3 regions of the Ferrigenium kumadai genome follow, and region 2 is predicted to be linked to each of the others. Evidence: predicted binding sites of a transcription regulator. Region 2 holds the regulator's gene; each other region holds the start of a gene.
What was found. Region 2 encodes sigma-54, which starts transcription at its own class of promoters, with help from an activator protein. Its sites were predicted from a motif close to TGGCACNNTTCCTGCT; they were not measured.

Region 1 (10,134 bases), 690 kb from region 2:
CTTCCTGGCGGCCTTCGTCGCCGGTCTGCTCGCCAACTACAACCATGGCAAGGAATACTTCCACAAGACCCTGCACACCATGGAGATCAAGATCGAGAGTATCGCCAAGCCCACCATCTTCATGATGGTCGGTCCTTTCGTCTCGCTGGGTAACCTGTGGGAGACCGCCGTGCTCGGGCTGCTGGTGTCGCTCGCCTTCATTCTCATCGCCCGCCCCGTGGCCGTCCTGCTCTCCATGCTGCCCACCAACCTCAGCATCAAGGACAAACTCTTCTTGAGCGCGGTGCGCGAGACGGGAGTCATCCCGGTGGTGCTGGCCGTCATCACCGTCGCGCAGTTCCCGGAAATGACGCAGCTCATGCCGCTGACCGCCTGGGTCGTCATCTGGACACTGACCCTGCTCCCGGCAATCACGCCGTGGTGGTCAAGAAAACTCGGTATCGTGAAATAAGCGGAAGGGCGCAATGCCTGCGGGTGTCGCGCCAGGGTGGAACAGCGATGCTGCCCCATTAGTTTCCTGTAGGGTGGGCACGTATTCTGTGCCCACGCTGTTGGGTATTCCGCGTGGGCGCGACAGCGTGCCCACCTTTCAATACGCCGCCATCCCCACCTCATACAACCCGCCAATCACCGCGTATTCCTCTTCCCCTCGCAGCATGTCCGGCAGCAGCCGGGTGTAATAGGCGATCTTGCTCAGCGGCACTTCGGCGGTGAGCAGGTAGTCTCCGAATTCGTCGGCGCGTTCTTTATTGGCGGTGAAGGAGCTCAGGCTGTTGAGCAGCACCACGCGGCGCTTGCCGTCCAGTTGCGCCAGCGTCTCGTGGTCGTCCATGCGGTTCACGCCGCGGTATAGAGTGAGGTGCATCTTGCCTGGATGCGATCGTGCGAGTTCGTACTGGCAATAGGTGTAGAGCAGGTCGAGCTGCGCTTCGAGCGCATTGGTTCCATACAGGCCGGCGGAGCGCATCTCCAGGTAGCGGCGGTAGGTGTCGTCCGAGAAGTCGCGTATCGGCCCGCCGTGGTAGCGCTGCAACAGGCCGAAGCGCGATTCCACCCAGCCCTTCATCACCGCGCCTTCGCGCCCGTCCGCATCGAATGCCCAGCCGCGCACCATCCTCAGGTAATCCGCCCGGCTGCGGTCCAGCGTGGAGTCGGCGGTAAAACCGGCCTGTTCCGGCTGGCCCAGGAAGAACGAGGCGTTCATGTGCAGCATGAAGGCATGTGCGCGCTCCTTTACGTCGTCGAGTTTATCCAGCAGTTCGAACAGGCCGCGATGCAGTTCCTTCACGCCGTCGAGTTCGAGCGCTACGGGCGCGTGCTGGAAGGTGAGGCTGCCGAGGATGGCGGCGGGCAGGTTGCAACGGTTGATCGGCAGGCGCGCGGACTTCGGCAGCGGGATCGCCGGGGCACCGGACGTTGTCGGCACTCCTACAAAGCCGATTTCTTTGTCGCGTTCCCCATCCGCTTTTGCGCTTGAGGTGGAATGATTTTCCGTTTGCATTTCAATGTGTTGAGTGGCGTGGCGCGGACTGGCATGGAGCTTGCGGAAGTAGGGGGGCGAGCGACAGTTTTCAATCGCGATTCAAATTCAGCAACCTCTAAGGAGACTAACATGGCACTGCGTCAATGCGCAATTTACGGGAAGGGCGGTATCGGTAAATCGACTACCACCCAGAATCTGGTGGCGGCTCTGGCCGAAGCCGGCAAGAAGGTAATGATCGTCGGCTGCGATCCGAAGGCTGACTCCACTCGCCTGATCCTGCACTCCAAGGCACAGAACTCCGTGATGGAACTGGCGGCCGAAGCGGGCAGCGTGGAAGACCTGGAACTCGAAGATGTGCTGTCGGTTGGTTTCGGCGGCGTGAAGTGCGTCGAGTCCGGTGGTCCTGAGCCTGGCGTCGGCTGCGCCGGCCGCGGCGTGATCACCGCCATCAACTTCCTCGAAGAAGAAGGTGCGTACGACGACGAACTCGACTTCGTGTTCTACGACGTGCTGGGTGACGTGGTGTGCGGCGGTTTCGCGATGCCGATCCGCGAGAACAAGGCGCAGGAGATCTACATCGTTTGCTCCGGCGAAATGATGGCGATGTACGCCGCCAACAACATTGCCAAGGGCATCGTGAAGTATGCGAACTCCGGCGGCGTGCGTCTGGCCGGCCTGATCTGCAACAGCCGTAATACCGACCGCGAAGACGAGCTGATCATCGCGCTGGCCGAGCGCCTGGGCACCCAGATGATCCACTTCGTGCCGCGCGACAACGCTGTGCAGCACGCCGAGATCCGCCGCATGACCGTGATCGAATACGACCCGAAGGCGAAGCAGGCCGACGAGTACCGCGCTCTGGCTCGCAAGGTGGTGGACAACAAGAAGTTCGTTATCCCCACTCCGATCACCATGGACGAGTTGGAAGAACTGTTGATGGAGTTCGGCATCATGGAAGCGGAAGACGAATCCATCATCGGCAAGGCTGCTGCCGCAGCCTGATAGCAAGGTGTTAAGGACGGCGGGCCGTTGGTTGTTGGGTACGGCCCGCCATCCTTACCGAGACTAAACCTGATAGACGTCTCCACATATTGGTGGGTCGTCAAAGGAGAACGAAATGTCTGCATTGACACGCGAAGAGACCGAAGCCCTCATCCAGGAGGTGCTCGAGGTCTATCCCGAGAAAGCGAAGAAAGACCGCGCCAAGCATCTGGCGGTCAACGATCAATCCATCGAACAGTCCAAGAAGTGCATCACCTCCAACCGCAAATCGTTGCCGGGCGTGATGACCATTCGCGGCTGCGCCTACGCCGGTTCCAAGGGCGTGGTGTGGGGCCCGATCAAGGACATGATCCACATTTCCCACGGCCCGGTCGGCTGCGGCCAGTATTCCCGCGCCGGTCGCCGTAACTACTACGTCGGTACCACCGGCGTGAACACATTCGGCACGATGAACTTCACTTCCGACTTCCAGGAAAAGGACATCGTGTTCGGCGGCGACAAGAAGCTCGCCAAGCTGATCGGTGAGATCGAGACCCTGTTCCCGCTGAACAAAGGTATCTCGGTGCAGTCCGAGTGCCCGATCGGCCTGATCGGCGACGACATCGAGGCGGTGTCGAAGAAGGCGGCCAAGGAGATCAACAAGCCGGTCGTGCCGGTGCGCTGCGAAGGTTTCCGCGGCGTGTCGCAATCGCTCGGCCACCACATCGCCAACGACGCGATCCGCGACTGGGTGCTGGGCAACCGCGACGGCCAGGCGTTCGAGTCTACTCCGTATGACGTGACCATCATCGGCGACTACAACATCGGCGGCGACGCCTGGGCGACGCGCACCATCCTGGAAGACATGGGACTGCGCGTGATCGCGCAATGGTCCGGCGACGGCACCATCGCCGAGATGGAGAACACCCCGAAGGCCAAGCTGAACCTGCTGCACTGCTACCGCTCGATGAACTATATCAGCCGTCACATGGAAGAGAAGTACGGCATCCCGTACATGGAATACAACTTCTTCGGTCCGACCAAGATCGAGGCATCCATTCGCGAGATCGCCAGTTTCTTCGACGACAAGATCAAGGCGAATGCAGAGAAGGTCATCGCCAAGTACAAGCCGATCATGCAGGGCATCATCGACAAGTACAAGCCGCGCCTGCAAGGAAAGCGCGTGATGCTGTACGTCGGCGGCCTGCGTCCGCGCCACATCATCGGCGCTTACGAAGATCTGGGCATGGAAGTGGTCGGCACCGGTTACGAGTTCGCGCACAACGATGACTACGACCGCACCATCAAGGAGATGGGCAACTCGACTCTGCTGTACGACGACGTCACCGGCTTCGAGTTCGAAGAGTTCGTGAAGCGCGTCAAGCCCGACCTGGTCGGCTCCGGCATCAAGGAAAAGTTCATCTTCCAGAAGATGGGCATCCCTTTCCGCCAGATGCACAGCTGGGACTATTCCGGCCCGTATCACGGCTACGACGGCTTCGCCATCTTCGCCCGCGACATGGATATGACCTTGAACAACCCGTGCTGGAGCAAGTTGGCCGCCCCGTGGTTGAAACAGTCTGAACCGGTCGCCGAGAAGGTCGCTGCGTAAGTAATTGGGGACGGCGCCCGTCGCCGTCCAAAAATCAATCTGTGCCGGCATCTGCAAATTGGCAGTGCGGCTAAGGAGATAAACATGCAACAAGTCGATGACATCAAACCTTGTTATCCGCTGTTCCGTCAGGACGAGTACAAGGAAACGCTGAAAAACAAACAGGCGCTGTTCGAAGAGCGTCACGATTCCGCGAAGATCGAAGAGACCTTCAAGTGGACCACCACGATGGAATACCGCGAGCTGAACTTCAAGCGCGAGGCCCTGACCGTGAACCCGGCCAAGGCATGCCAACCGCTGGGCGCTGTGCTGTGCGCGCTGGGGTTCGAGAAGACCCTGCCGTATGTGCACGGTTCGCAGGGCTGCGTGGCTTACTTCCGTTCCTACTTCAACCGTCACTTCCGCGAGCCGGTCTCCTGTGTCTCCGACTCCATGACCGAAGACGCAGCCGTGTTCGGCGGCCAGAAGAACATGATCGACGGCCTGGAGAACGCCAAGGCGCTGTACAAGCCGGACATGATCGCCGTAAGCACCACCTGCATGGCGGAAGTCATCGGCGACGACCTGAACGCCTTCATCCGCAACACCAAGAAGGCAGGCAACATCCCCGAGGACTATCCGGTCCCGTTTGCGCACACACCGTCTTTCGTGGGCTCGCATGTCACCGGCTGGGACAACATGTTCGAAGGGGTCATCCGCTACTTCACCCTGAACAGCATGGACGACAAGGTGCCGGGCAAGAACGGCAAGATCAACATCGTTCCCGGTTTCGAGACCTACCTCGGCAACTACCGCGTGATGCACCGCATGCTGGGCGAGATGGGCGTGGACTACACCCTGTTGAGCGACCCGACCGAAGTGCTGGATACTCCGGCCGACGGCCAGTTCCGCATGTATGCAGGCGGAACCACTCAGGAACAAGTGAAGGATGCGCCTAACGCTGCCACCACTTTCCTGTTGCAACCGATGCAACTCGACAAGACCAAGAAGTATGTCGAGACCACATGGAAGCATGAAGTGCCGAAGCTCAGCATCCCGATGGGCCTGGATTGGACCGACGAGTTTCTGATGAAGGTCGCGGAGGTCACCGGCAAGGAGATTCCCGCATCGCTGGCGCTGGAGCGTGGCCGTCTGGTCGACATGATGACCGATAGCCACACCTGGCTGCACGGCAAGAAGATCAGCCTGTACGGCGATCCCGACTTCACGCTGGGCATGACCAAGTTCCTCACCGAGTTGGGCATCGAGCCGCTGCACGTGCTGTGCAACAACGGCGGCAAGAAGTGGGAGAAGGCCATGCGCAAGATGCTGGACGAGACCCCTTACGGCAAGAACACCCAGCTGTTCGCGGGCGCTGATCTGTGGCACTTCCGTTCGCTGGTGCTGACCGAGAAGCCTGATTTCATGATCGGCAACAGCTACGCCAAGTTCATCCAGCGCGACACGCTGGCCAAGGGCAAGGAGTTCGAAGTTCCGCTGATCCGCATCGGCTTCCCGATCTTCGACCGTCACCACCTGCATCGCTCGACGACCCTGGGTTACGAAGGCGCCATGCAAGTGCTGACCACTATCGTGAACGCGGTACTGGAACGTCTGGACGAAGAGACCAGAGGCATGGGAACGACCGACTACAACCACGACCTGGTTCGTTAAGGCAGGAGCCGGGATACGGGATACGGGATACAGGGACGCTGCCCTGTATCCCGACTCCTGACTCCTGAATCCTGCAATTCCAAAGGAATTGCAAATGGCAAACATCATGATCCGTCGCGACAGCAAGGGCAGTTATCAGTTCTACCTGCCCAAGCGCGATCTCGAGGACACCATCGTTTCGATGGAGTTCGATACCCAGGAGAAATGGGGGGGAGAGATCAAGCTAAACAACGGCGGGACTTATTACATCGAGCCTCAAGTCGCGCCTGCGCGATTGCCTTATTCGGTGCGCGCCAAGCGCCTCGATGCGGCGGAATAAACGAAAAGGAGAATCATCATGGCAATGAAGATCAATGCAGATTTGTGCACCTCCTGCGGTGATTGCGAACCGGAATGCCCTACGGCTTCCATTAGCACGAAGAAGGGCATGTACGTCATCAACGCAAGCGAATGTACCGAGTGCGACGGTGAATACGACAAGCCGCAATGCGTGAAGATCTGCCCGATCAAGGGTTGCATCACACAGATCGCAGCGTAATCCCTGAAGGCTATTGTAGGAGCACGCCCTGCGTGCGATCACATTCCGTTCGCGAGCATGTCTCGCTCCTACAGGCTGAACGAACAAGAGGTAATCATGACCACTGCCGCCGTCATCACCAAACCCGCCGCCCTGCGCATCGCACTGGCCGCCCGCGTCCTCTCGGAAGTGGACACCGGCGCACTGGTGGCGAAGCTGGGCAATCAATTAGGCTTGCCGATCACCGAAGAGAAACTCGCCAAGGTGACCGTGGCTGACCTCAAACTCATCCTTTCCGGCGAAGAGACCGTCGAGCCGGACGTGGACGGTGCTTCCATCAAACTTGCCGTGCGCCACCTGTGGGGCGAATCCGGCGACGCTGAGAACTTGCCGCCGCTGGACGTTTACTCCGATGGCGACCTGCCCGGCAGCCTGCGTGTGGCCGTGGCCTCCAACACCGAAGAGAACCTCGACGGCCATTTCGGCTCATGCCCGCGCTTCCTCGTCTACCAAGTCGGGCGCAACGACATCCGCCTCATCGACGCGCGTTCCACCCTCATCTCCGACGATGCGGAAGACAAGAACGTCGCGCGTGCCGAACTCATCAACGACTGCCAGATCGTCTATGTACAGTCCATCGGCGGTCCCGCCGCAGCCAAGGCCGTGCGCGCCAACGTCCATCCCGTGAAAGTGCCGGAAGGCGGCAAGGCGCGCGCCACCCTGCAACGCCTGCAGGCCGTGCTTGATGCGCCGCCGCCCTGGCTGGCCAAGATCCTCGGCGTGGAAGCGAAGTCGCTAAGCCGGTTCACCGAGGCAGAAGAAGAGTAATCAAATGCTCACCGAAGAAACACTGGAACGGATCGCCAATGCTGCGGCCGCACTGCGCGAATTGAACGAAGATGCGCTGGCCGGTTTGAAACAGATATGGCCGGACCTGCGCTTCACTTTCTGCAGCGACGACGACATGCCCGCCCGGATGCCGCCCGCGCTGCAGCGCAATAAATTCAACCTCTACCTGGTGGGCGGTGGCGAACACTGCCTTAGTTTGACCACCGACCCGCTGCAAGCCATTGGCGTGGTACTGGCGTGGGTGGATGGAGAGGATTAGTTTTCCGGGTGGTTCGGAAAACGATAACGGGCACATCTGTGCCCGTTTTGTTTTAGTAATGCCGCTCAACCATAACGTATGTTCAGCTGGCCGCGATCAGGGCCATGCCAGTGCGGGCGAAGCCCAGTGTGGCGGGAATTCCGGCATTCGGCGCGACTGCGTTATAGCGCGAAGGTTGTAACGATTGTCCCAATTTGTTGGTAAGCCAACAAAACAGGGGCTTGGGCGCGACCGGACCGACATGTCGACGGAGTTGCCGAATTCAGCAGCAGCGTAGGGAAGGTGGCTGAAATGTCCAGGGTGGCATCGCTTTTGCTCATCGTTGTGGGGGCAAGGTTATAACGCGTGAGGTCATCATGGTGCTATCGGTCGCAGAAAAAACAGAAACCAGTGTCATTCCCAAGCTGAAGTTTTCCAGGGGGCGGCGCTGGGATCATCTGGAGTTGCTGGAGCGCATCGACGCGACCGGCTCCATCTCGGCGGCGTCGAATGCGATGGGAATGAGCTACAAGACGGCCTGGGAAGCGGTGGAGGCGATCAACAACCTGTCCGAACACCCGCTGGTGGAACGCAAGACTGGCGGACAGAAGGGCGGGGGCACGACGCTGACTGTTTATGGCCGCCGGGTGGTGGGGGCGTATCGCCGCCTGGAGCAGGAGCGCGAGCAAGTCCTCAAGACGTTAGGCCGCATCATGGATGACTTCGATGAGTACTACCACATGATCAGGAGATTCGACATGAAGACAAGTGCGCGCAACCAGTTTCTGGGCAAAGTGAAAAGCATCAAGCTGGGACAGATCAACGCGGAGGTGGTGATGGACATTGGCGGCGACACGCTCGCGGCGGTGATCACCAACGAGAGCGTGGAACATCTGGGTCTGAAGGTCGGTTCGGAAGCCTATGCGATGGTGAAAGCACCCTGGGTGATCGTGACTACTTCGGACGGCTTTCGGACCAGTGCGCGCAACGAGCTGCACGGCACCGTGGTGCGCTGCAATGAAGGAGCGATCAACGGCGAGGTCATCATCGAACTGGCGGGCGGCAAGAGTGTCGCGGCCATCGTGACAAACGACAGCATCAAATCGCTGGGGCTCAAAGAGGGGGTAAAGGCATGCGCGCTGATCAAGGCGTCGCATGTGATTCTGGCCGTGAACGCATAAGGAGATGGAAATGAAATCGGGCATGATGCGGTTGTTGGGCGCGTTGCTGTTCGGCGCATCGATGCAAGCGGCGAATGCGGGCGAAGTGAGTGCGGCGGTGGCGGCGAATTTCACCGAGCCGATGGAGCGGATCGTCAAGCTGTTCCAGGCGGAGAGCGGGCATACGGTCAGAGTCAGCCTGGGCTCCACCGGAAAGTTTTATTCGCAGATACAGAACGGCGCACCATTCGATGTGCTGGTCGCTGCGGATGAGAAAATGCCGCTACGTCTCGAGAAAGAAGGCTTGGCGGTGGAAGGCTCGCGCTTTGTTTATGCCGTCGGCAAGCTGGCGCTGTGGAGTGCGCAGCCCGGTTTGGTGGATGGCAAAGGCGCGATATTGCGCAAGGGCAATTACAACAAACTCGCTATCGGCGACTCCAAGCTGGCGAGTTATGGAACGGCAGCGAAGGAAGCATTGGAAGAGTTTGGGTTGTGGAATGCGGTACAGGGCAAACTGGTGACGGGCGAGAACATCACGCAGACCTACCAGTTTGCGGCCACGGGCAATGCCGATCTCGCCTTCGTCGCGCTGTCGCAGATCGTCAAGGACGGCAAGGTGACGGAAGGTTCATACTGGATTGTGCCTTCGCATCTATATAACCCCATCCGGCAGAGTGCGGTGGAATTGAGTGCTGCGAAAGATAAAGCTGCTATACGTGCATTTCTCGCATTCCTGAAGAGCGAGAAGGCAAAAGCGGTCATCCGCAGTTTTGGCTACGAATTGCCCAAGTAATCATGTCCGGCATCGACCCGCTCGATCTCCAGTCCCTTTGGCTCACGCTCAAACTGGCGAGTGTCACGACGCTGATTCTGCTGTGTGTGGCCACACCGCTAGCATGGTGGTTGGCGCATAACCGTCGTTGGTACAAAGGGCCGGTCGCGGCAGTAGTGGCCCTGCCGCTGGTGCTGCCGCCGACGGTGTTGGGTTTTTATCTGTTGTTGTTGATGGGGCCGCAGGGCGCGGTGGGAGAGTTGACCCGTGCGCTCGACCTCGGCACCTTGCCGTTCACCTTCACCGGGCTGGTGGTCGGCTCGGTGCTGTTCTCGCTGCCGTTTGCGGTGCATCCGATACAGAACGCGTTCGAGTCCTTAGGCCGGCGTCCGCTGGAAGTGGCGGTGACCTTGCGCGCGGGTGCGTGGGACAGGTTCTTCAGCGTGGCGCTGCCGCTTGCCAAGCCCGGTTTCCTCACCGCGATCATTCTCGCCTTCGCGCATACGGTCGGCGAGTTCGGCGTGGTGCTGATGCTGGGCGGCAACATCCCCGGCGAGACACGAGTGCTCTCGGTAGCGATTTACAGCCATGTCGAGGCGGTCGAATACGGCGCGGCGCATCTGCTCGCGGGCGGCATGGTGCTGTTCTCGTTCGTCGTGTTGCTCGGGTTGTATCTTGCGGGCGGCAAGTCGTGGAAGGGAGGACGATGAACATCGATAACTCATCTCCAGTAGGAGCGTGCCTTGCACGCGACCGCTCTTCCTGTTCGCGTGCAGGGCACGCTCCTACAGTTGGCCAGCAATCCATTGCCGGGATGAATGTCAGGTTTTCCATGCGACTGGAGAGCTTTGTGCTCGACGCGGCATTCG
Region 2 (10,134 bases):
ACGCGCTTCATCATGGCTGCAAAGAAGATGCAGCACTATCCTGACGACGACAGCACCACGCTGGAAGTGCCGCGCCTGACCACGCTGTCCGCAGATCGCCCGGCGATCCACGTCATCGCCAAGCGCGGCACCGTCTCGAAACGCGGTGATGAGGTCTTCCTGTACGATGATGTCGAGGTTCTGCGCGAGGCCAGCGCCGACCGGGAGGAACTCACCCTGCAAACCGAATTTCTGCATGTTGTCCCGGACCGGGACTGGGCAGACACCGGCCGCCCGGTCACCATCGTCGATGCGCACAACACCATACATGCGATCGGGCTGGAAATGGACAACAATGCACGCACCCTGAAACTGTTATCGCAGGTAAGAAGCGAACATGTACCGACCCCTAAGTAAACTGACGCTCACCCTTCTGCTGTTGCTTATTGCACCGGCCTGTTTCGCCGAACGCGCCGACCGCGACAAGCCGGTGCACATTGAAGCAGACCAGGTGCTGGTGGACGACGCACAGCAGATCAGCACCTTCATCGGCAACGTGCAAATGACCCAGGGCACGATGGTGATCCGCGGCGACAAGATCATCGTCGTGCAGGACAACGAGGGCTTCAAGCACGGCACGGCTTACGGCAAGACCGCCAGCTTCCGGCAAAAGCGCGAGGGGCTGGATGAGTACGTGGAAGGCTACGGCGAACGCATCGAGTACGACACGCGCGCCGAGACTGTGGACTTCTACGTGAAGGCGCGCGTCAAGCGCAACCTCGACGAGGTGCGCGGCGAGCACATCACCTACAACCAGAAGACCGATATCTTCCAGGTGAACAGCAGCGATGCTTCATCCGCGAGCACCCCACCCAAGCGGGTGCGGGCGATATTGCAACCCAAACCCAAGGATGGCGCGGCCAAACCACCCGCGCCCGATGCGCTGCCCATCAAACCGAGCGAATCGATCTCCCCGACGGAAGAATAGACATGAGCGAATTGCGCGCAGTTGGCCTGAAGAAAAAATACGGTTCTCGCATCGTGGTGCACGATGCCTCGTTATCACTGAACAGCGGTGAAGTCGTCGGCCTGCTTGGCCCGAACGGTGCGGGCAAGACCACTTCGTTCTACATGATCGTCGGATTGGTCGCTGCCGACGGCGGGGATATCTTCATCGACGGGCAGAACATCACCCATCTGCCTATCCACCGCCGCGCACGCCTGGGGGTGGGCTACCTGCCGCAGGAAGCCTCGATCTTCCGCCGCATGACCGTGGCGCAGAACATCCAGGCGGTGCTGGAACTGCAGGGATTGTCCGACGACGACCTCCAGAACCGCCTGGAAGAATTGCTGGAAGACCTGCACATCACCCATATCCGCGACAACCCCGCCATCAGCCTGTCCGGCGGCGAGCGGCGGCGCGTCGAGATCGCCCGCGCCCTCGCAACCGATCCGCGCTTCATCCTGCTCGACGAACCGTTCGCCGGCGTGGATCCCATCGCCGTACTGGACATCCAGAAGATCATCCGCTTCCTCAAGGAGCGCAACATCGGCGTGCTGATCACCGACCACAACGTGCGCGAAACGCTGGGTATCTGCGACCGCGCCTACATCATCAATGCCGGCGCAGTGATGGCCGAAGGCAAGCCGGATGAAATCATCTATAATGAGGGCGTGAGGAAAGTATATCTGGGTGAACATTTCAAGCTGTAATAGAAAATGAAGCCCGGAAAAAAACACCAGGCATGAAGGCATCTCTCCAACTCAGGCTGTCCCAGCAACTGACGCTTACCCCGCAGTTGCAACAGGCTATCCGTTTGCTGCAGCTCTCCACGCAGGACATCCACCAGGAAGTCGCCCGCATGCTGGACGAAAACCCCTTGCTGGAAGCGGCAGAGGAACCCGCATCGGCCATCTATTCCCCCGGCACCTCATCTATGGAATCGCGCGGCAGCGCAAGCAACGACGAGGATGGCACATCGTCTCGCGACGAGCGCGATGTGGACGGTCTGGCCAGCGAACCCGCCGAGTGGAGCAGCAGGACTGCGCGCAGCGCCGACGACGAAGACGACAGCTACCCGGAACAGGCCGCTGAACAGGCCAGCCTGCGCGAACATCTGCACAATCAACTGACCACCAGTTCACTGGACGAACGCGACCGCAAGGTGGTCAGCCTGCTGATCGATGCGCTGGACGAGAACGGTTACCTGGTACAGGACCTGGCCGAACTTGCCGAACTGTTGCCCGCCGAACTGGCGATCTCTCTGGATGACCTGGAGACCGCACTGGTGCAATTGCAGCACCTCGACCAGCCCGGGCTGGGAGCGCGCAACCTGGGCGAATGCCTCGCGCTGCAGCTCAAGGCGCTGCCGGAAGATACGCCGCAACGCGACCTGTCGATCAGCCTGGTGAGCCGACATCTCGACCTGCTCGCCGCCCACGATTTCGCCAGGATCAAGAAGCTGCTGCGCTGCTCAGATGACCAGTTGCGCAGCGCACAGCACCTGATCATCGGGCTCAACCCGAAGCCGGGCGCGGAATTCGACCAGAGTGTCGCGGACTACGTGGTCCCGGACGTGATCGTGGAGAAGCACAAGAACCAGTGGCGCGCCCGCCTCAACACGGAAGCGATGCCCAAACTGCGCATCAACCAGATCTACGCCAACATCCTGCAGCAGCGCGACGACAAGAACGCCTCGCAGCTCGCCACCCAGCTGCAGGAAGCGAAGTGGCTGATCAAGAACCTGCAACAGCGTTTCGAGACCATCTTGCGCGTGGCTCAGGCCATCGTGGATCGGCAGACCAACTTTCTCGAGCACGGCGAGATCGGCATGCGCCCGCTGGTGCTGCGCGAGATCGCCGAGGCGCTCGACCTGCACGAGTCGACCGTCTCGCGCAGCACCACGCAGAAATTCATGCTGACGCCGCGCGGCATCTACGAATTCAAGCATTTCTTTGGCAGCGGACTGGCCACGGAAAGCGGCGGCACCTGTTCTTCCACCGCAATACGCGAACTGATCAAACAAATGGTCAGCGCGGAAGACCGGCGCAAACCGCTTACCGACAGCCGCATGTCGGAAATTTTGGCACAGCAGGGCATCGTAGTCGCCCGGCGTACCATAGCAAAGTACCGGGAAGCGCTGCACATACTCCCGGTGAACCTCCGTAAATCACTCTAAAAGGAGCATGACATGAACCTCCATCTCACCGGACACCATCTGGAAATCACCCCCGCCATCCGCGAATATGCGACCGGCAAGTTCGGCAAGATCAAACGTCATTTTGACAATGTGATTGACGTGAACATCATCCTTTCCGTTGAAAAACTGAAGCAGAAAGCGGAAGCCACCGTGCACATCAGCGGCAAGGACGTGTTCGTCGAGTGCGAGGATGAGAACTTGTACGCCGCGATCGACGCGCTGGTGGATAAGCTGGACCGCCAGGTGCTGAAGCACAAGGAAAAAGTGTCCGACCGTCGTCACGACGATACCGGCAAACACGCAGCGGCAGAAGCAGCAGAATAATTAATCACGGGCGGCAGCAATGCCGCCCCTTTTTTATCCGGCCTGACAATGAACCTGATCAGCAAAATTCTGCTGCCCGACAATATCCTGTTGGACACCGAATCCACCAGCAAGAAGCGCGTGTTCGAACGCGTTGGCTTGCTGTTCGAGAACAATCAGCAGATCGCGCGCAGCCAGGTGTTCGACAGCCTGTTCGCACGCGAGAAGCTCGGCTCCACCGGCCTGGGGCAAGGCGTGGCCATCCCGCACGGGCGCATCGCCAAACTGCGCGACGCCACCGCCGCATTCGTCAAGACCAGCCACCCGATCCCGTTCGACTCGCCGGACGGCCAGCCGGTGAACCTGATCTTCGTGCTGCTGGTACCGGAGCGCGCCACCGACCTGCACCTGCAGATCCTAGGTGAACTGGCGCAGATGTTCAGCGACAGCCAGTTCCGCAACCGCCTGAGCGAATGCGAAGATACCGCGAGCATCCACCAGTTATTCTACGATTGGAAGGGATCCTGATATGTCCGAAGTCAACATCCGGCAGCTGTTCGAAGACAAACAGGCGCGGCTCGAGCTGAGCCACGTGGCCGGTGCTGACGGCAACGACCGCATCATCACTGAAGAGGCTGTCAACGCTTCCAACAACGGCCTGATCGGCCACCTCAACCTGATCCACCCGAACTGGGTGCAGGTGTTAAGCCAGACAGAGCTGGATTACCTGCGGGCGCTGAGCGCGGAACAGCTAGCCGATGCGTTCCGGCAGATCGAGCAAAGCGGCTCGACCTGTCTGATCGTGGCCGGCACCAAGGACATTCCATCCGAACTGGTCGCCTTCGCCGACCGCTCGCGCATCCCGCTGTTCAAGTCGCCCAAGCCCAGCGTGCACCTGATGTGGCTGATCCGCCACTACCTCGCCAAGGAACTGGCCGAATCGACCACACGCCACGGCGTGTTCCTCGATGTGCTCGGCGTCGGTGTGATGATCACCGGCGAGAGCGCGGTGGGCAAGAGCGAGCTGGGACTGGAACTCATCACGCGCGGCAACGGCCTGGTCGCCGACGACATCGTCGAGCTGCACCGCATCGCGCCGGACACGCTGGAAGGCCGCTGCCCGGAACTGCTGCGCGACTTCCTCGAAGTGCGCGGACTGGGCGTGCTGAATATCCGCACCATGTTCGGCGAGACCGCGGTGCGGCGCAAGAAGAGTCTGAAACTCATCGTCCACCTGCACCGCCCGCCCGGCGGCGACCTGTCGCAGATGGAGCGTCTGCCGCTCAACGCCACATTCCAGGAGATCCTCGGCGTGAACATCAGCACGGTGAAGATCCCCGTGGTCGCGGGGCGCAACCTCGCGGTGCTGGTCGAAGCCGCGGCACGCAATTTCGTGCTGCAGCAGCGCGGTATCGACAGCATGCAGGAATTCATCACGCGGCACGACCAGATGCTGCTGGAGGACTAGCGTGCAGTTATTCCTCATCAGCGGGCTGTCCGGCTCCGGCAAGAGTGTCGCGCTGAAGACTCTGGAAGATGCGGGCTTCTATTGCGTCGACAACCTGCCCGCCGAATTGCTCTCCAACCTGGTAGACCAGCTTCTGCCGGCGGGTTATCAGAACATCGCGGTCAGTGTGGACGTGCGCAACGCCCACAGCGTGCAGATTCTGCCTTCGCTGCTGATGCAGCTCATGCAAAAAGACCTGGCGGTGCATGTGCTGTACCTGAATGCGCGGACCGACACGCTGGTGAAGCGCTTTTCCGAAACGCGCCGCCTGCATCCGCTCAGCGACGGCGTGCGCACCCTGCCGGAGTGTGTCGCCTACGAGCGGGAACTGCTCGCCGAGATCAGCGACATCGGCCACCACATCGACACCAGCGACCTCAACGCCAATGCGCTGCGCGCCTGGATCAAACAGTTCATCCAGGTGGACCGCGCGCGGCTGACGCTGCTGTTCGAATCGTTCGGTTTCAAGCACGGCATCCCGCTGGATGCCGACCTGATGTTCGACGTGCGTTGCCTGCCCAATCCCTATTACAGCGAGAACCTGCGTCCGCTCACCGGACGCGATGCGCCGGTGATCGAATTCCTCGAGAACATCGAGGCGGCTCAGCGGATGTTCGGCGACATCCGCGATTTCGTTGCTCGCTGGCTGCCCTGCTACATCGTCGACAACCGCAGCTACCTCACCGTCGCCATCGGCTGCACCGGCGGCCAGCATCGCTCGGTGTATTTCGCCGAAAGGCTCGCGCGCCACTTCGAGGGGCAGCAGCAGGTGCTGGTGCGCCATCGTGAACTCGCATGAGTCCCTGCGCGCGGCCATCCTGCCGCACCTCAAGCCTGGTGACTGGCTGACGCTGCTGATCGGCAGCGCTTGTGTCATCCTGCTCGCGCTCAACCTTTGGAGCGGCGACCTCGCCGACCGAGCCATCATCCGCAGCGGCGGCAAGATCTTCCGCGAAGTACCGTTGTCGCACGACCAGCAGATCGAAGTCCCCGGCCCGCTTGGCACCAGCATCATCACCATAGAGAAACGCCGCGCGCGCATCAGCTCAGACCCCAGCCCGCGACAGTACTGCGTGCGCCAGGGCTGGCTGCAACAGTCCGGCGAGATCGCCATCTGCCTGCCGAATGAAGTCAGCGTCGAACTGGCGGGAAGCCAAAAGAAATATGACAGCCTCAACTACTGAGAAGCAGGAATCAGGATACGGGATACGGGATACAGGCGGGCAGCCCCGCATCCCGGATCCTGCATCCCGGATCCTGCTGAACACCACCGCCGAAGACCACCAGGTCGCGCGCATGGCGGCCGTGGCGCTCGGCCTCACCCTGCTCGAGAACGCCATCCCCTCGCCGCTGCCCGGCGTGAAGCCGGGGCTGGCGAACATCGTCACGCTGATCGTGCTGGCGCGTTATGGCTGGCGCATCGCGGCCTGGGTGTCGCTGCTGCGCGTGGTGGCGGGCAGCCTGTTGTTCGGCAACTTCCTCGCCCCCGGTTTCTTCCTCAGCCTGTCCGGCGCGGTGCTGAGCCTGCTCGTGCTGGCCGCGGCGCAGTACCTGCCCAAGCGCTGGTTCGGCCCCGTCAGCCACAGCATCTACGCCGCCTTCGCCCACATCGCCGGGCAGATGGCCGTGGTGTACCTGTGGCTGATCCCGCACGCGGGCATTGCCTACCTCATCCCCATCTTCGCCGCCGCCGCGCTGATGTTCGGCACGGTGAACGGATTGATCGCGGCGAGATTCATGGATAATGACGGCAAACAGAATTTGGGATCGCAACCATGAAAACGATTACGCTCGCCTTCACCGGCGCCTCCGGTCTGCCCTATGGCATGCGCCTGCTCGAATGCCTGTTGCAAGGCGGACAACGCGTGCATCTGGTGTATTCGCAAGCTGCGCAGATCGTCGCCAAGCAGGAACTGGACTTCACGCTGCCGAGCCGCCCGCAGGACGCGGAACAGATGTTCGCCGAACGCTTCGGCAAATTCAGCGGCGAACTGAAGGTGTTCGGCATCCAGGACTGGTACGCCCCCATGGCCTCCGGCTCCAACCCCGGCGACGCCATGGTGGTCTGCCCCTGCACCATGGGAACCCTGAGCAAGATCGCCGGCGGCATCAGCGACGACCTCATCTGCCGCGCTGCCGACGTGATACTCAAGGAAAAGCGCACGCTGATATTAGTGCCGCGCGAGATGCCCTTCTCGTCCATCCATCTGGAGAACATGCTCAAACTGTCGCATGCCGGCGCCGTCATCATGCCGCCGAATCCGGGCTTCTATCATCATCCGCAGAGCGTGCAGGAGATGGTGAATTTTGTTGTCGCGCGGATACTCGACCATCTGGGTGTCGAGCAGGAGTTGATGAAGAAGTGGGGCGAAAAGTAGCAAGCATGTAGGTTGGGTTGAGCGTAGCAATATCCAACCTACAGATTCTCAATCTGTTCATGCTTCGACAGACTCAGAACGAACGGATTAAATTCTCCAGCATCTTCCTCACCGGCGTCGGTATCGCCGCCCTCAACGCCTCTTCCACATCCAGCCACACACTCCCCGCCTGCTGCACCCGCATAGGCTTGTGCGCCACCTGCAACAGAACGGGCGTGATGTGCAACTTGAAATGCGTGAAAGTGTGGGTGAACTCTTCTAACTCGACTCGTTCACTCACCTCCACACCGTTGCGCTGCAGATAGTCCGCCACGATTCCCTGACCATCGTCCAGTTGCGGCGGACACCACAGCCCGCCCCAGATGCCGCTGCTGGGGCGTTTCTCCAGCAGGATGTCGCGGCCAGACATCAACAACAGGAAGGTGGTATGCCTTTCCGGCACGGCCTTCGTCGGACGCGGAGTGGGAAGTTCGGCGATGCGGTCAGTCTGCCGCGCGACGCAGTCAGTCTGCACCGGGCACTCGCCGCACTTCGGTTTGCCGCGCGTGCAGACGGTCGCGCCCATATCCATCAGCGCCTGGGTGTAGGTCGCTACATTGCGTCGCGGCATCAACGCTTCGGCCTGCTGCCACAGCTTTTCTTCTACCTTCTTGTTGCCCGCCCAGCCTTCGATGCCACACCAGCGCGCGAGCAATCGCTTGACGTTGCCATCCAGTATCGCGCGGGATTCGTGATAAGCCTGCGCGCAGATTGCGGCGGCGGTGGAACGGCCGATGCCGGGCAGTTCGAGTATCTGCTCGAATTCGCGCGGGAATTCGCCGTTGTGTTTTTCCACAATGATCTGCGCGGCTTTATGCAGGTTGCGGCCGCGGGCGTAATAGCCGAGTCCGCTCCAGTGCGCGAGCACTTCATCCTCGGTCGCGGCGGCGAGTGCTGCGATGTTGGGGAAAGATGCGATGAAACGCTGATAGTAGGAGATGACGGTGGCGACCTGAGTCTGCTGCAGCATGATCTCGGACAGCCACACGCGGTAGGCATCCTGCCCCTGCCAGGGCAGGTCGTGGCGTCCGTGCCGGCGCTGCCAGCGGATAAGGCGGGAGGAAAAACTATGCATTCAATGCCGCTGGAGCGGGCCCTGTCCGCAACTAGAAAGTTCGCAGGGAGAGCCCGCTCCTGCAGTACCGCCAATCACTTGAACAATCCCTTGAGGTTTTCTTTCAGTTGATCCTGCAGCTTGGTTTTGACTTCTGTCTTCACCTTCTCTTTAACGGCTTCGCCCACCATCGCGCCGAAGTCCAGCGTGTATTTCAGGTCGGCAAACGGGCCGCTGACGCGCACCGGCACGGTGATGCCGCCGACCATATCCTTGCCACCCTGGCCTTCCAGCGTCTTCGCCAGCGTGGCCTTGGCGAGGTAGTTCATGCGGTCGTTGCCGATGTCGATGTCGCCGTTGCCGGAGACGCGCAGCAGCGGCGATTTCAGCGAGAGGTCTTCGTTGTGCGCCACGCCGCTGTTCACCTTGAAGCTGGCCTTGAGCTCGCTGAAGTCGGTCTTTTCGGCATTATCGGCGGATTGCGTCTGCGCGCTGGCGCCGCCCTTCCCTAGCATGCCTTGCGCTTCGCGCAGCTTCTTGGCGATATTGATGCCCTTGATCGCGCCGTCCGCGAGGTTCAGCGACATTGTGCCGTTGAGCGCCTTCTTCATCGCACTCACGGTATCGCCGCGCATGCTGAGGTTAAGGCCGACGTTGCCCTTGCCCTCCAGTGTGTCGAAGTCCGCCGCGTCCTTGGTCAGTGCGGCAACATTGACGCCGTTCAGCGACTGGTTGACGGTGATGCTCGGCGTGGTCTGCGCGTTGACGCTGACGCTGCCGTTCATGCTGCCTTGGTACAGGTTGGCCGACAGCGGCGCGACGTTGATCTGACCGTTGCGCGCCTTCATGTTCAGCCGCACGTTGCTGGTTTTCACGTTCGCCACTTTGAGTGAGCCGATGCGCAGGCTGCCGTCCAGGTTGAGCTTGCGTAGTGCGGAGAGATCGAGCGGTTGCTCGGGAGCAGCGGCCTTGGATGCCTCGGCGGTCTTCTTCGGCATGTAGAGGTCGGCATCGAACTGGTCGACATCGACGTCGAAATTGATGGCCGGTTCGGCGAATCCGTTCACGCCGACCTTGGCCTTGACTTGGCTCTGCAGCAGGCCGCCCGCAAGATTGGCCTGCACGGTCTGCTTGGCCGCATCCACCTGCACGCGGCCCTTCATCTCGCTGCTTACCGACTTGTTCGGCAGCTTGTCGCCGGAGGCATTTACCGCCAGCACGAGGTTGGAAAAATCGAATTGCTGCGCCTCGAAATTGCCGGACAGCGGCGAGGACAGCTTCACCTTGAACGCCTGTTCGGGCTGCTTCAGGTCGAGGTCGAGAGTGAGCGCGCCGACCTTGAATGCCTTTGCGTTGCCTTCCACACCCGGCACGGACAGTAACGCGACGAGGTTGCCCATCGCGCCGTCCAGCTTCGCGTTCAGCGTCAGCTTGTCGCCGGAGAACTTGTCCTTGGTGAGGCTCAATGCGGGCGCGTCCAGCGATGCCTCGAAGTTATCCTTGCCCTTAACACCGCTCGCCTTCAAGGCGAACTTCTGTGCGCCGAATTCCTGTGTGGTCATATCCGCGTTCGCATCGCCGCTCGCCTGCAGCTTGAGATTGGCGATGTCCAGCGCCACGCCGTTGGCCTGCAGGTCCAGCCCTTCCACGCGGTACTGCTGCTTGTCCAGGTCG
Region 3 (10,134 bases), 700 kb from region 2:
TTGCTGATGACGAGTTGCGCGCCGTTGCGCCTGGCCGTGATCTCGAGATCCTCCAGATCGCCGATGGCGACTTGCGCTGCCGCCACATCGTTGAGGATGTTGGCGCGCGTTGGCGCAACAGCGGCTACCACTTCGCAGCCCATCTCCGTCACCAGCCGCGCATAGCCATAAAGCAGGTCGGGATCGGCAGCGATGGCAATGCGCGCGAAACCCAGCATGAAGTGCGCGTCGACCATCGCATCCTGCAACTGCGCGCGCTGGCGCTCGATCTTCTCCGGAACCGGCTTGCCGCTGATCTCCGACAGCGCAATGACGAAACTATCCGCCGCATCCAGTCCCATCAAACTGTCGAAGCGGAAATCCGGCACGCCGGTACGTTCCTTGAGCAAATCCGCCGCCTCGAACATCGAGTTTCCAAGCACCAGCGTGGCGATGGATTCGCCCATGCTGGAAATGTCGCTGACCGGTGTGCCGCCCACGGTGAGCGGACTGCTCTCCATCTCGGTGAGGTGGCCGTCGAGCGAATCGCCGATATCCGGCAATACTAAAGGACGTAAGCCAAAAGCCTCGACAATCTCCTTGATATGTTCGACATCGCCCGGCGTGAGGAAGGACCCGGCAAGCACGTTGACCTGCTTCTTGCGTTTGCCGACGACATTGCTGGTTTTCGGCAGCATGACTTCGATCACCGCCTTCACCGCCAGCGCATAGCCGCTTTCCAGGCAGCCGGTGAAATCCGGCGTATTCACCGGCACCACAGGGATGTGCGCGAACTCGGGATGTGCGGCGTAGAACTCCTTCACCAGCCGCTTGATGTCGGTGCCCTGCGTCTCCGACAGGCCCGTGGTGGGCAATCCGATCATCGCGGGCTTGTTCTTCTCGCATATGGTCGCAAGTCCCAGGATGACGTTTTCGTCCGCACTCATCACCGTGGAGACCTGATCCATCGCCGTGGTCTGCAGCGGGATGGGCTCACGGAAGTGGCGCACGAAATACACCTTGCCGAAGGCAGTGCAGCCCTGCGAACCGTGCATCATCGGGATAGCGCGGTGGATGCCGAGGAAGGCGAGCGATGCGCCGACCGGCTGGCTGGCCTTGAGCGGATTCACCGCGAGCGCTTTGTTGCGTTTCAGGAGCTCGGCCATGTCATGCTCCCAATGCGGTGCCCGGCACCGAAGTCTTCGCCCACGGCGCGGGCTTGCGCACCGCCTGCCAGACCGGTGATTCCAGCGTCAGCGCGAGCTGGCGCGCGAGTTCCAGCATTCCGCTGTAGCCCTCGTAGCCGAATTCGCGTTCCTGGTTGATGTCGAGGAAAGGGATACGCGCCTTCAGCGCGGTGTACATGTTGCGGCCGCCCGCGATCAGCATGTCGGCCTGGTATTCCTTCACTGCGCCGAGCAGCGCCTTGGCGCTGCCGTCGGTGATCATGCGGGTCTTGTCGCCCATGATCTCGCGGATGCGCGCCTTGTCTTCTTCGGTGGATTTGTTGGTGCCGGTGGCGACCACTTCCAGACCCAGGTTCTGCAACGCGGAAACGATGGACCACGACTTCACGCCGCCGGTGTAGAGCAGCACACGTTTACCGCGCAGACGCTCGCGCCACGGTTCGAGCACGGCGTTGATGCTCGCCTCTTCGCGTGCGATCAAAGCTTCGGTGCGTTCGGTCAATGACGGGTCGTTGAGCAGTTTTGCGAATTCGCGGAACGCCATTGAGGTGTCCGTTACGCCGTAGAAGCTGCCTTCGAAGAATGGGATGCCATAGTCCGTCTTCAGCTTGCGTGCGACGTTGAGCAGCGCCTTGGCGCACACTACCATGTTGGCCTCGGCGCGGTGCATGGTCTGAACTTCGCGGAAGCGCGCGTCTCCGGACAAGGTGCACAGGATGCGCAGGCCGAGTTCGTCGAACAGCGGCAGCACGTTCCAGAACTCGCCAGCGATGTTGTATTCGCCGATCAGATTTACGTCGTGCACGGTGATGCCGGGACGTTGCGATTCGTCGGGGACTGGCAACGGCTCCGCCGTGCCCACCACATGCCTGAACATTGCATCGCCCGCGATGCGGTTGCCGAGATTCTTGGTTCCGTAAAAACCGGCACAATCCACCGGCACCACCGGCACGCCGAAGCGCGCAGCAGCTTCCTTGCACACCGCGCCGATATCGTCGCCGATCAAAGCGGGCACGCAGGTGTTGTAGACGAACACGGCGGAAGGCGAATAGCTCTCCACCGCCTGCTTCACCGCATGGAACAGCCTCTTCTCGCTGCGCCCCATGATGACATCCTGCTCGGTGAGGTCGGTGGTCATGCCGATGCGGTACAAGGCCCCAACACCAGATGAAGAATCTACGGAAGAGCGCGTGCCGCGGTTATCCCACGAACTGCCCGCGCAGGCGATGGGGCCGTGCACGATATGCGCCACATCGGCGATGGGCAGCAACGCGATCTGCGCGCCGTCGAACGAACAGCCGCCCGCCGTCGCGCCCGGCTTGGGGCGCGCGCAGCCGGATTTCGATTTTTCGTTATGCGTGCAGGACGGCTCGTTGAGCAGTTCGGCGATGTCCTTGGCTTGCATGGCATTCACTCATGAGATTGACACCCTCTCATTCGCAAATGCCGTGCCAAGGACAGCAGGTTGATTTCAATAGGATTTGTTCTGAACCAGCTTGTAGCAAACCCGACAAAAGCTACAACATGACCTTGGTTCCGAGTTCGACTACCTGGTTGGGAGGAAGATTGAAAAAGCTCGCTGCACCTTCAGACTGGCGTGTCATCCACGAAAAAAGCGCGCAGCGCCATGCAGGCATGCCGCCGGGACCGTCAGCGACATTCGAGCGGGCGATAAAGAAGGTAGTGGCCATCGGCTCAAGCTCGATGCCGTAATCCCCTATCCTGCTCAATGCATCAGGAATGTCGACTTCCTGCCTGAAACCATAGTGCAAGGCGACGTTGTACATGCCGTGAGCCAGGCGTTCAACTTTCAGGCGCTGTTCCGGCTCGATATAGGGCACATCGGCGGTGACGACGTGCAGGAATAACGTCTGCTCGTGCAGCACCTTGAAGTGCTTGAGATTGTGAAACAATGCACTGGGCACCACGGCAGGATCGGCAGTCAGATAGATCGCAGTGCCCGCGACGCGAGGTACGTCAGGCTGTGTTCCGGCGATGAAGGCCGACATTGGGATATCGAGCTTGCGCCGTTGTTCGGCGACCAGCGTGCTGCCGCGCTTCCATGTCGAAAGCAGGACAAATAGCACCAGACCGAGCGCCAGTGGCATCCAGCCACCGCTGACGACCTTGGTCAGATTTGAACCGAAGAACAACAATTCCAGCAGGGCGAATACCGCCAATGCTGCCAGCAACAGCAGCCGCGCACGTCCTTGAAGCTTCAACGTGACGAAGATGGACAGTAGCGTGGTGATGATCATGGTGCCGGACACTGCAATGCCGTAAGCCGCCGCCAAGGCGCCGGAGGAACCAAACTCCAGCACCAGGATAATCACGCCGACCAGCATCATCCAGTTCACGGCGGGAATATATATCTGGCCGCGCTGTGCATCGGATGTGTGCTGAATGAACAGGCGCGGCAGGTAGCCCATACGCATGGCTTGCAGCGTCATCGAATAGGCTCCCGAGATGGTAGCCTGCGAGGCGATCACCGTGGCGGCGGTGGCCAGCGCGACCAATGGCAGCATGAACCAGTCCGGTGCCAGCAGGTAGAACGGGTTCTGGATCGCATCCGCCGAGCGCAGCACCAGTGCACCTTGGCCGAAATAGTTAATGAGCAGCGCCGGGCAGACCAGCCCATACCAAGCCAAACGCACCGGCCTTGCGCCGAAGTGGCCCATGTCGGCATACAGCGCCTCGCCGCCGGTAAGCGCGAGGAATACGGCGGATAGCAGCAAAAACATGCCGTACGGATGTTCGATGGCGAAGTCGATGGCGTACACCGGATTGATCGCGCGCAGCACACTCGGCGTTTCCGCGATGCTGACCGTGCCGAGGATACCAAGTGCCGCGAACCACAACAGCGTGACCGGCCCGAATAACCTGCCCACGCTGCCGGTGCCGCGGCGCTGGATGAAAAACAGCCCGGTGAGTACGCCGATAGTGACGGGAAGAATGAGTTTCTCCAGCGTCGGTGCGGCCACGCTAAGGCCCTCGACTGCGGAAAGCACGGAGATCGCCGGGGTAATGAGCGCGTCGCCATAGAACAAGGCGGCGGCGAAGATACCCGCCGTGGCAATAATGAGCTTCCAGCGCGCAGCCCCTTGCGCGGCACGGTTCGCCAATGCGGTCAGCGCCAGCACGCCGCCTTCACCGTTGTTGTCGAACTTGAGCATCACCCACACATATTTGATCGAGATAATCATCGTCATCGCCCAGAACAGTGCGGACAATGCCGCCAGAACGTTGGGCTCGGTAGGAGCCATGCCGTGCGCTCCGGCGAAAGCCTCCTTGAATGCATACAGCGGACTGGTGCCGATGTCGCCGTAGACAACGCCCAGCGCGGCGAGCGCCAAGGCGCCTGTGGCGGTATTGTTCTTTACACTCATTGCATTCTCCTTAGATTTGGAAGCGGTAACCGATGCCGGTCTCGGTCAGGAAATGTTCGGGTTGCGCCGGATCGTCTTCCAGCTTCTGGCGCAAATGACTTACGTAGATACGCAGGTAATGGTTGCTCTCGCTGTGGGCACTGCCCCATACCGCACGCAGCAGATGCCGATAGGTAAGCACTTTGCCGGGATCGGCCAGCATGGCGAGCAGCAGCCGATATTCGATGGGAGTGAGATGGACAGGAATGCCGCTACGCGTAACGAGACGCCGAGCAAAGTCGACCTCGATCTTGCCAAAACGGAATTGCAATTGCGGCTGAGCGCTATTTTCCGGGTTGCGGCGCAACTGGGCGCGCACCCGCGCCAATAGTTCGCCGTTGGAGAATGGCTTGGTCAGATAATCGTCTGCTCCCGCATCCAGCGCATGAATCTTCTCGCCTTCTGCCGACCTCGCGGACAGCACCAGCACGGGTGCCTGTGATTGTGCGCGCAGTTCGCGGATGAAACCAACACCGTCACCGTCCGGCAGGCCAAGGTCGAGGATGACTAGTTGCGGCACCGCCTCGTGTAATAGTTGCATGCCCTGTGCCTGCGAGCCGCTTTCCAGCACACGGTAGCCCTCGCGCTCCAGAGCGGCACGCACCAAGCGTCGTATCTGCACCTCGTCCTCGATCAACAGGATGACGGCGTCACTCATCCCCATCCTCCGGTTCGATCGCGGGTGGTTCGCCCAGCGGCAGTGTGAAGGTCACGCAGATGCCATTCTCGTTATTGCTGGCGCGTATCGTACCGCCATGCGCTTCCACGATGCTGCGACAGATGGCGAGTCCCAGCCCGATACCCGGAACATTCGACTCAGCATCGCCGCGCTCGAACAGCTCGAACATCCTGTCCAGGTTGCCGGGTGGAAAACGCGAGCCATCATTGCATACCGAAATGGCGGCTTGCCCGTCAGCGGTACTTGCGCTGATGCGGATGGCCGATCCTGGCGGCGCATATTTGGCCGCATTCTCCAGCAGGTTGCACAACACGCGTTCCATCAAGATAGCGTCGAACTTCAGCAGGGGCAGGTCTGGCGGCAATGTCACCTGTACCGGGTGCTGTTGCAGCGCCAGCCCCAACAGCTTGATGCTGGCACCGACCACCTCCTCCAATGGCTGCCATTCCGGGTTGAGCCGGAGATCACCAGCACGCAGTTTCGCCATGTCGAGCAAGTTGGACACCATACCGTTCAAGCGCAGGGTCTGTTCGCGCATCGCTTCTGCCGTTTCTCGCACATCAGGCGGTAATGGCTGTTGTGCCAGCGCGTCGCTCATCCCGTAGAGCACGGTGAGTGGTGTACGGATATCATGCGATAGCGCGGAGAGGATGCTGCTGCGCAGGCGTTCGTCGGTCATTTGCAACTGCGCGCGCTGCGCCACATCGACGAAGTGCAGGCGTTCTACGGCAGTGGCCACCAGTGCGGCGATGGCCTCGAACAATGGTCGGCGAGCATCAAGCGCATCGAGCGACGTTACACCGGCATCGATGGCGAGCACGCCGCGCACATATGTCGTTCCATGCAATGGCAGAAACAGCCAGTAGCGAGAATCGTCCAGCAAAGTGCGCGTTTCGACTCGCTGCAAGGCAGCAAACGCCGCAATCGTTTGCAAAGTCGAATCCAGACGATGAGCAGATTCGACAGGCTTCAGTACATCGTTATGGCTCATCAACAGGACACCGCAACAAGCCTGCGAGTCGTGCAAAAAGTCGCGCGTGGCAATGGCGAGCTGTTCCAGCGAGGTCGCCCCCGAAAGACGACTGGCAAGCTCATACAGCGCATGGGATTGTTGCTCACGCTCGAGCGCAGCCTCTTTCTCGCGTTGCAGCATCAAGGTCAGGTTGCCGATGATGAGCGCCACCACCAGCATGACTGCAAGCGTGACAACATATTGCACATCGCCGACGGTAAAAGTGTAGCGCGGGTGGATGAAGAAGAAATCGAGCAGCGCCGTGCTTGATAAGGAGGTCGCAATGGCTGCGCCGCGCCCTGCCCGCGCCGCCACGACGGCCACCGCAAGCAAGTACAGCATCGCGGTATTGGCGGGATCGAGAAAGTCGCGCCAGGGCCAGGCCAGCAGGGTCGGCAGCGCGCAGGCCGAGACCACCCACAGGCTGCGGGTAGCAAAGCTGCGCGGCTGTAACCTGTCCGCAAGAGGTATGACTGACTTCATGCGGCCGGATTATTCCAGCCCCGGCATAAAAATGTTGTAAAGAAATTCTGCAGCGCAGCGTGTCACACCGAGTACGGCGCTGCCACCCAGCTCTTCACCAATACTGCCTCAGTCTCTGGCAGATAGCTGAACCCCGCATCGAGGTCGCGCGCCGCGGCGTAGGCGATCTTGGGCGGGGTGAAGGTTCCCGCGACGAGGTGGAAGTACCACGCAGACGGATAGCCCGCGGCACGATCGAAGGCCTGGAATTGCGCAGACAGTTCCACGCCGGAAAGCTCGATATTCCACTGGAACGGCTTGAGTTCGCGCGCGTGGCGCGACACCAGCGAGACGGAGGTCACCGGGTTGCGGTAACGGTCCTGGTGTTCGCGCAGCGCGACGATCCAGTGGTCGCTGAAATGGCCGCGTGCTGCCGCGCTGCTGTGCGACCATTCGGACAACATGCGCGGCAGCTCGGATTTTCGCCCGTCGCCGAATGACGCCCTGGCGACGGCCTGACGCACGTCGATCAGCCTGCGGAACTGGTAGCGCGGCGCGCCGACCGGTTGCGCCTCCAACACATCCGGCGCGATCGGCTCGATCAATCCCTGCAAATCGTCCGGGGGATTGCCGGCATCGAGCAGATTCCTGTCCAGCACCTCCTGCAATTCTTCGATTTCGAGCTGCAGGAAGTCCGCGGGCGCGGGGCCGTAGGCCGCGACAAAATAGTGTGTGCGTCCGGTGTGGCGCGTGACCAGCAGCCCCTTGTCCGCCTGGCGTTCGACCAGCTCGTGCATGTCGCCACCGCAATCGTCGAGTTCGGACTGTGCCCACTGCTCCAGACTGTCTGCGACGCGCCTGCCATCCGCCGCCATGACACCCCCGGGACGGTACCAGCCGCCGCGGTTCAGCGCGTAATGGAAGGTGATGCCGGGGCGGATGCGGTTGGCGACCTCCAGCAGCGCAGCATGATGCGGACGCGGCGGAATGTCCCCGATAGCGGCGGCAAGGTTGTTCAGCGTGGTATTGTCAGGCGTGTGTGTGCTCATCAGTCTTGCCTCGTGTCGTTATTCGTCCCCTAGCAGGAATCCGCCCAGCCGCCGTCGCACCGCGGCGCGCACGTCGGATTCGGCATCATCCACCAATTCGGCGATGGCTTCCAGCGGCGCGCTCTGCGCGGCCTGAAGGCGCACCAGCCAGTCTTCGTCGTGCAGCATCTGCACCGCATCCTCAGGCAGCATGCGCTCGGCGACGATGCATCGCACCTCCGCGTCCGCATCCTGGGCCATGAACTGCAACGCAAACGGCGGCAGCCGGCGCGCCACTTCCTTGCGCACTTCGCGCTCGGGGTCATGCGCCATGCGCGGCAGCTGGCCGTGAGGCAGGCGCTTCGCCGCCGTCAGCCGCACCAGATAATCGTCGTCGCCGATCAGCTCGCCCAGCCGCTCCGGAGCGATGCGGTTCGCGACCGTCATGCGCACCTCGCGGTCTTCGTCGCGCAAATAAACGTCCAGCTCGCCGATGGGCAGGCGGCTCGCCACCACGCGGCGTACCACCTCGTCCCTGTCGCGCGGCATCTGCCGCAACGCATCCAGCGGCGCGTAACGCGTGGCGATGGCGCGCCGTTCCCAGAAGGGGTCGTGCAGGCATTCCTGCGCGAACTGCGGATTGCGCCGCAAGAAACGGTCTATCTGCCGGCCGCTCTGCGCAATCAGGCACACATCGCCCGGCTCACACTTTCCTTCCGCCAGCAGCGCGCGATGAGGACAGGCCGAGCAATCGGCCAGCACGACCTCGTTCAATGGCGTCGCCCCGGAATGACGTTCCGACATATTCAAACCCTTCAATTCCTGCTCCGCTGAAAATCATGCAAGGAATGAGCAACCAACGTGCCACTTTGCAGGGCATGACGCAAAGCCAGCGGCGACGGGATACAAGGTCGAATGGGAAAATCGGCGCGTGGAGTTTTGTCGCGATTGCGACAAAATGAAGCGTATCAATCCGACAGCATCTTGCGCAGCACCGTCATGTGCGAAGGCTCGAAGCCGAGCCTGCGATAGAAATCCAGCGCGGCCCGGTTGTCGCGGTCGGCCAGCAGGGTGACGCGCGTCATACCCTCCTCCCGCGCCCACGCAAGCACATGCTCGACCAGTTGCCGCCCCAGCCCGCTGCCGCGATGTTCGCGAGATACGATCACGTCTTCCAGCAGCAGCACGCGCCCGCCTTCCGCCGTGCTGACGGTAATCAGTGCATTCGCCATGCCAGCCACCTGGCCGGCTACGCGCAGCACGAACAGCCGACCCAGCGCCGGATTGTCGAGAATGAGCCGCAGGCCGCGCAGTTGCTTGTCTCGTTCGGGCTGGAAATCGCTTTCCAGCGCGAACAGCTCGGCGAGCAGGTCGGCCAGGTGCGGCAGGTCTTCGGCAGTAGCAAAGTCGATGTTCATATCATCCATAAGTCGACAACTGTAGGAGCGTGCCTTGCACGCGACCAGGGAGAGAGGTCGCGTGCAAGGCACGCTCCTACTTCAGGTTAATGCGACACTCTTCACCTGTGCACAAACATACATCCCCGCGACCAGGCCAAGATGGTCGCGCGAGCGGCGGGTGATGCGAGACAGCAGCATCTGCGACTCGCCCACATTCATGCGCACCATCACCTTGTCCGGCCCCTCGTCGCGTATCTCTTCGATGCGCGCGTTCAGGATGTTGTTGATGCTGGTGCCTTCCGGCACTTGCGTGGCGATGCTCACGTCGCGCGCCAGCACGCGGGCACGTACTCGGGTGCCGAAGGGTTGATCCACCTTGCCCACCCACAGATGCCCGCCGGGAAAGTCCAGCCGCGACAGGTGGTAGGCCTCATCGTGCTGCGCCACCGCCGCCTCGACTACAGCGCCCGCATCGTCGAAATGCGCAGTGGGCAGATCGAGCCGCGCGAGCGTCTCGCCGAGCGCACCGCTGGCGATGACCGTTCCTTTCTCCAGCAGCACCAGATGGTCGGCCAGCCGCGCCACTTCGTCCAGCGCGTGGCTGACGTAGAGCACGGGAATGTTCAGCTCGCGGTGCAGACGTTCCAGATACGGCAATATCTCCTGCTTGCTGGCGGTGTCGAGCGCGGACAGCGGCTCGTCCATCAGCAGGACGCGCGGGCTGGTGAGCAGCGCGCGGCCGATGGCGACGCGCTGGCGTTCGCCGCCGGAAAGTTGCGCCGGGTCGCCGCGCTCGATGAGCCGGCTCAGGCCCAGCCACTCCACCACCTGTTCCAGCGGCACTCTGCGTTCGGCAACTGGAATCCGTTTGTAGCCGTATTCCAGATTGGCGCGCACCGATAGGTGCGGGAACAGGCTGGCTTCCTGGAACACATAGCCCAGCGGCCGCTGGTGGACCGGCA

Region 1: a site for sigma-54 is predicted at 7,656-7,671, ahead of FGKAn22_RS05510 (TOBE domain-containing protein). Genes of this name have one in related genera too.
Region 3: a site for sigma-54 is predicted at 8,624-8,639, ahead of FGKAn22_RS05535 (4Fe4S-binding leucine-rich repeat protein). Genes of this name have one in related genera too.

The regions. Positions count from the first base shown of each region.
Region 1 is NZ_AP019536.1:1,135,348-1,145,481, forward strand. Features, by position in the region: gene FGKAn22_RS05465 (cation:proton antiporter domain-containing protein) at 1-451, shown strand, start outside; gene FGKAn22_RS05470 (NAD(+)--dinitrogen-reductase ADP-D-ribosyltransferase) at 590-1,426, opposite strand; gene nifH (nitrogenase iron protein) at 1,613-2,485, shown strand; gene nifD (nitrogenase molybdenum-iron protein alpha chain) at 2,601-4,076, shown strand; gene nifK (nitrogenase molybdenum-iron protein subunit beta) at 4,161-5,729, shown strand; gene nifT (putative nitrogen fixation protein NifT) at 5,824-6,048, shown strand; gene FGKAn22_RS05495 (4Fe-4S binding protein) at 6,067-6,267, shown strand; gene FGKAn22_RS05500 (dinitrogenase iron-molybdenum cofactor biosynthesis protein) at 6,364-7,074, shown strand; gene FGKAn22_RS05505 (DUF6129 family protein) at 7,079-7,354, shown strand; gene FGKAn22_RS05510 (TOBE domain-containing protein) at 7,711-8,514, shown strand; gene modA (molybdate ABC transporter substrate-binding protein) at 8,525-9,286, shown strand; gene modB (molybdate ABC transporter permease subunit) at 9,289-9,975, shown strand; gene modC (molybdenum ABC transporter ATP-binding protein) at 10,071-10,134, shown strand, end outside.
Region 2 is NZ_AP019536.1:448,199-458,332, reverse strand. Features, by position in the region: gene lptC (LPS export ABC transporter periplasmic protein LptC) at 1-396, shown strand, start outside; gene lptA (lipopolysaccharide transport periplasmic protein LptA) at 377-967, shown strand; gene lptB (LPS export ABC transporter ATP-binding protein) at 970-1,692, shown strand; gene FGKAn22_RS02100 (RNA polymerase factor sigma-54) at 1,725-3,158, shown strand; gene hpf (ribosome hibernation-promoting factor, HPF/YfiA family) at 3,171-3,503, shown strand; gene FGKAn22_RS02090 (PTS sugar transporter subunit IIA) at 3,552-4,010, shown strand; gene hprK (HPr(Ser) kinase/phosphatase) at 4,012-4,950, shown strand; gene rapZ (RNase adapter RapZ) at 4,952-5,788, shown strand; gene FGKAn22_RS02075 (NusG domain II-containing protein) at 5,775-6,173, shown strand; gene FGKAn22_RS02070 (Gx transporter family protein) at 6,154-6,768, shown strand; gene FGKAn22_RS02065 (flavin prenyltransferase UbiX) at 6,765-7,367, shown strand; gene mutY (A/G-specific adenine glycosylase) at 7,441-8,481, opposite strand; gene FGKAn22_RS02055 (AsmA family protein) at 8,556-10,134, opposite strand, start outside.
Region 3 is NZ_AP019536.1:1,145,626-1,155,759, reverse strand. Features, by position in the region: gene nifN (nitrogenase iron-molybdenum cofactor biosynthesis protein NifN) at 1-1,145, opposite strand, end outside; gene nifE (nitrogenase iron-molybdenum cofactor biosynthesis protein NifE) at 1,147-2,571, opposite strand; gene FGKAn22_RS05555 (potassium transporter Kup) at 2,684-4,552, opposite strand; gene FGKAn22_RS05550 (response regulator) at 4,563-5,249, opposite strand; gene FGKAn22_RS05545 (DUF4118 domain-containing protein) at 5,242-6,765, opposite strand; gene FGKAn22_RS05540 (hypothetical protein) at 6,828-7,793, opposite strand; gene FGKAn22_RS05535 (4Fe4S-binding leucine-rich repeat protein) at 7,812-8,576, opposite strand; gene FGKAn22_RS05530 (GNAT family N-acetyltransferase) at 8,741-9,190, opposite strand; gene modC (molybdenum ABC transporter ATP-binding protein) at 9,272-10,134, opposite strand, start outside.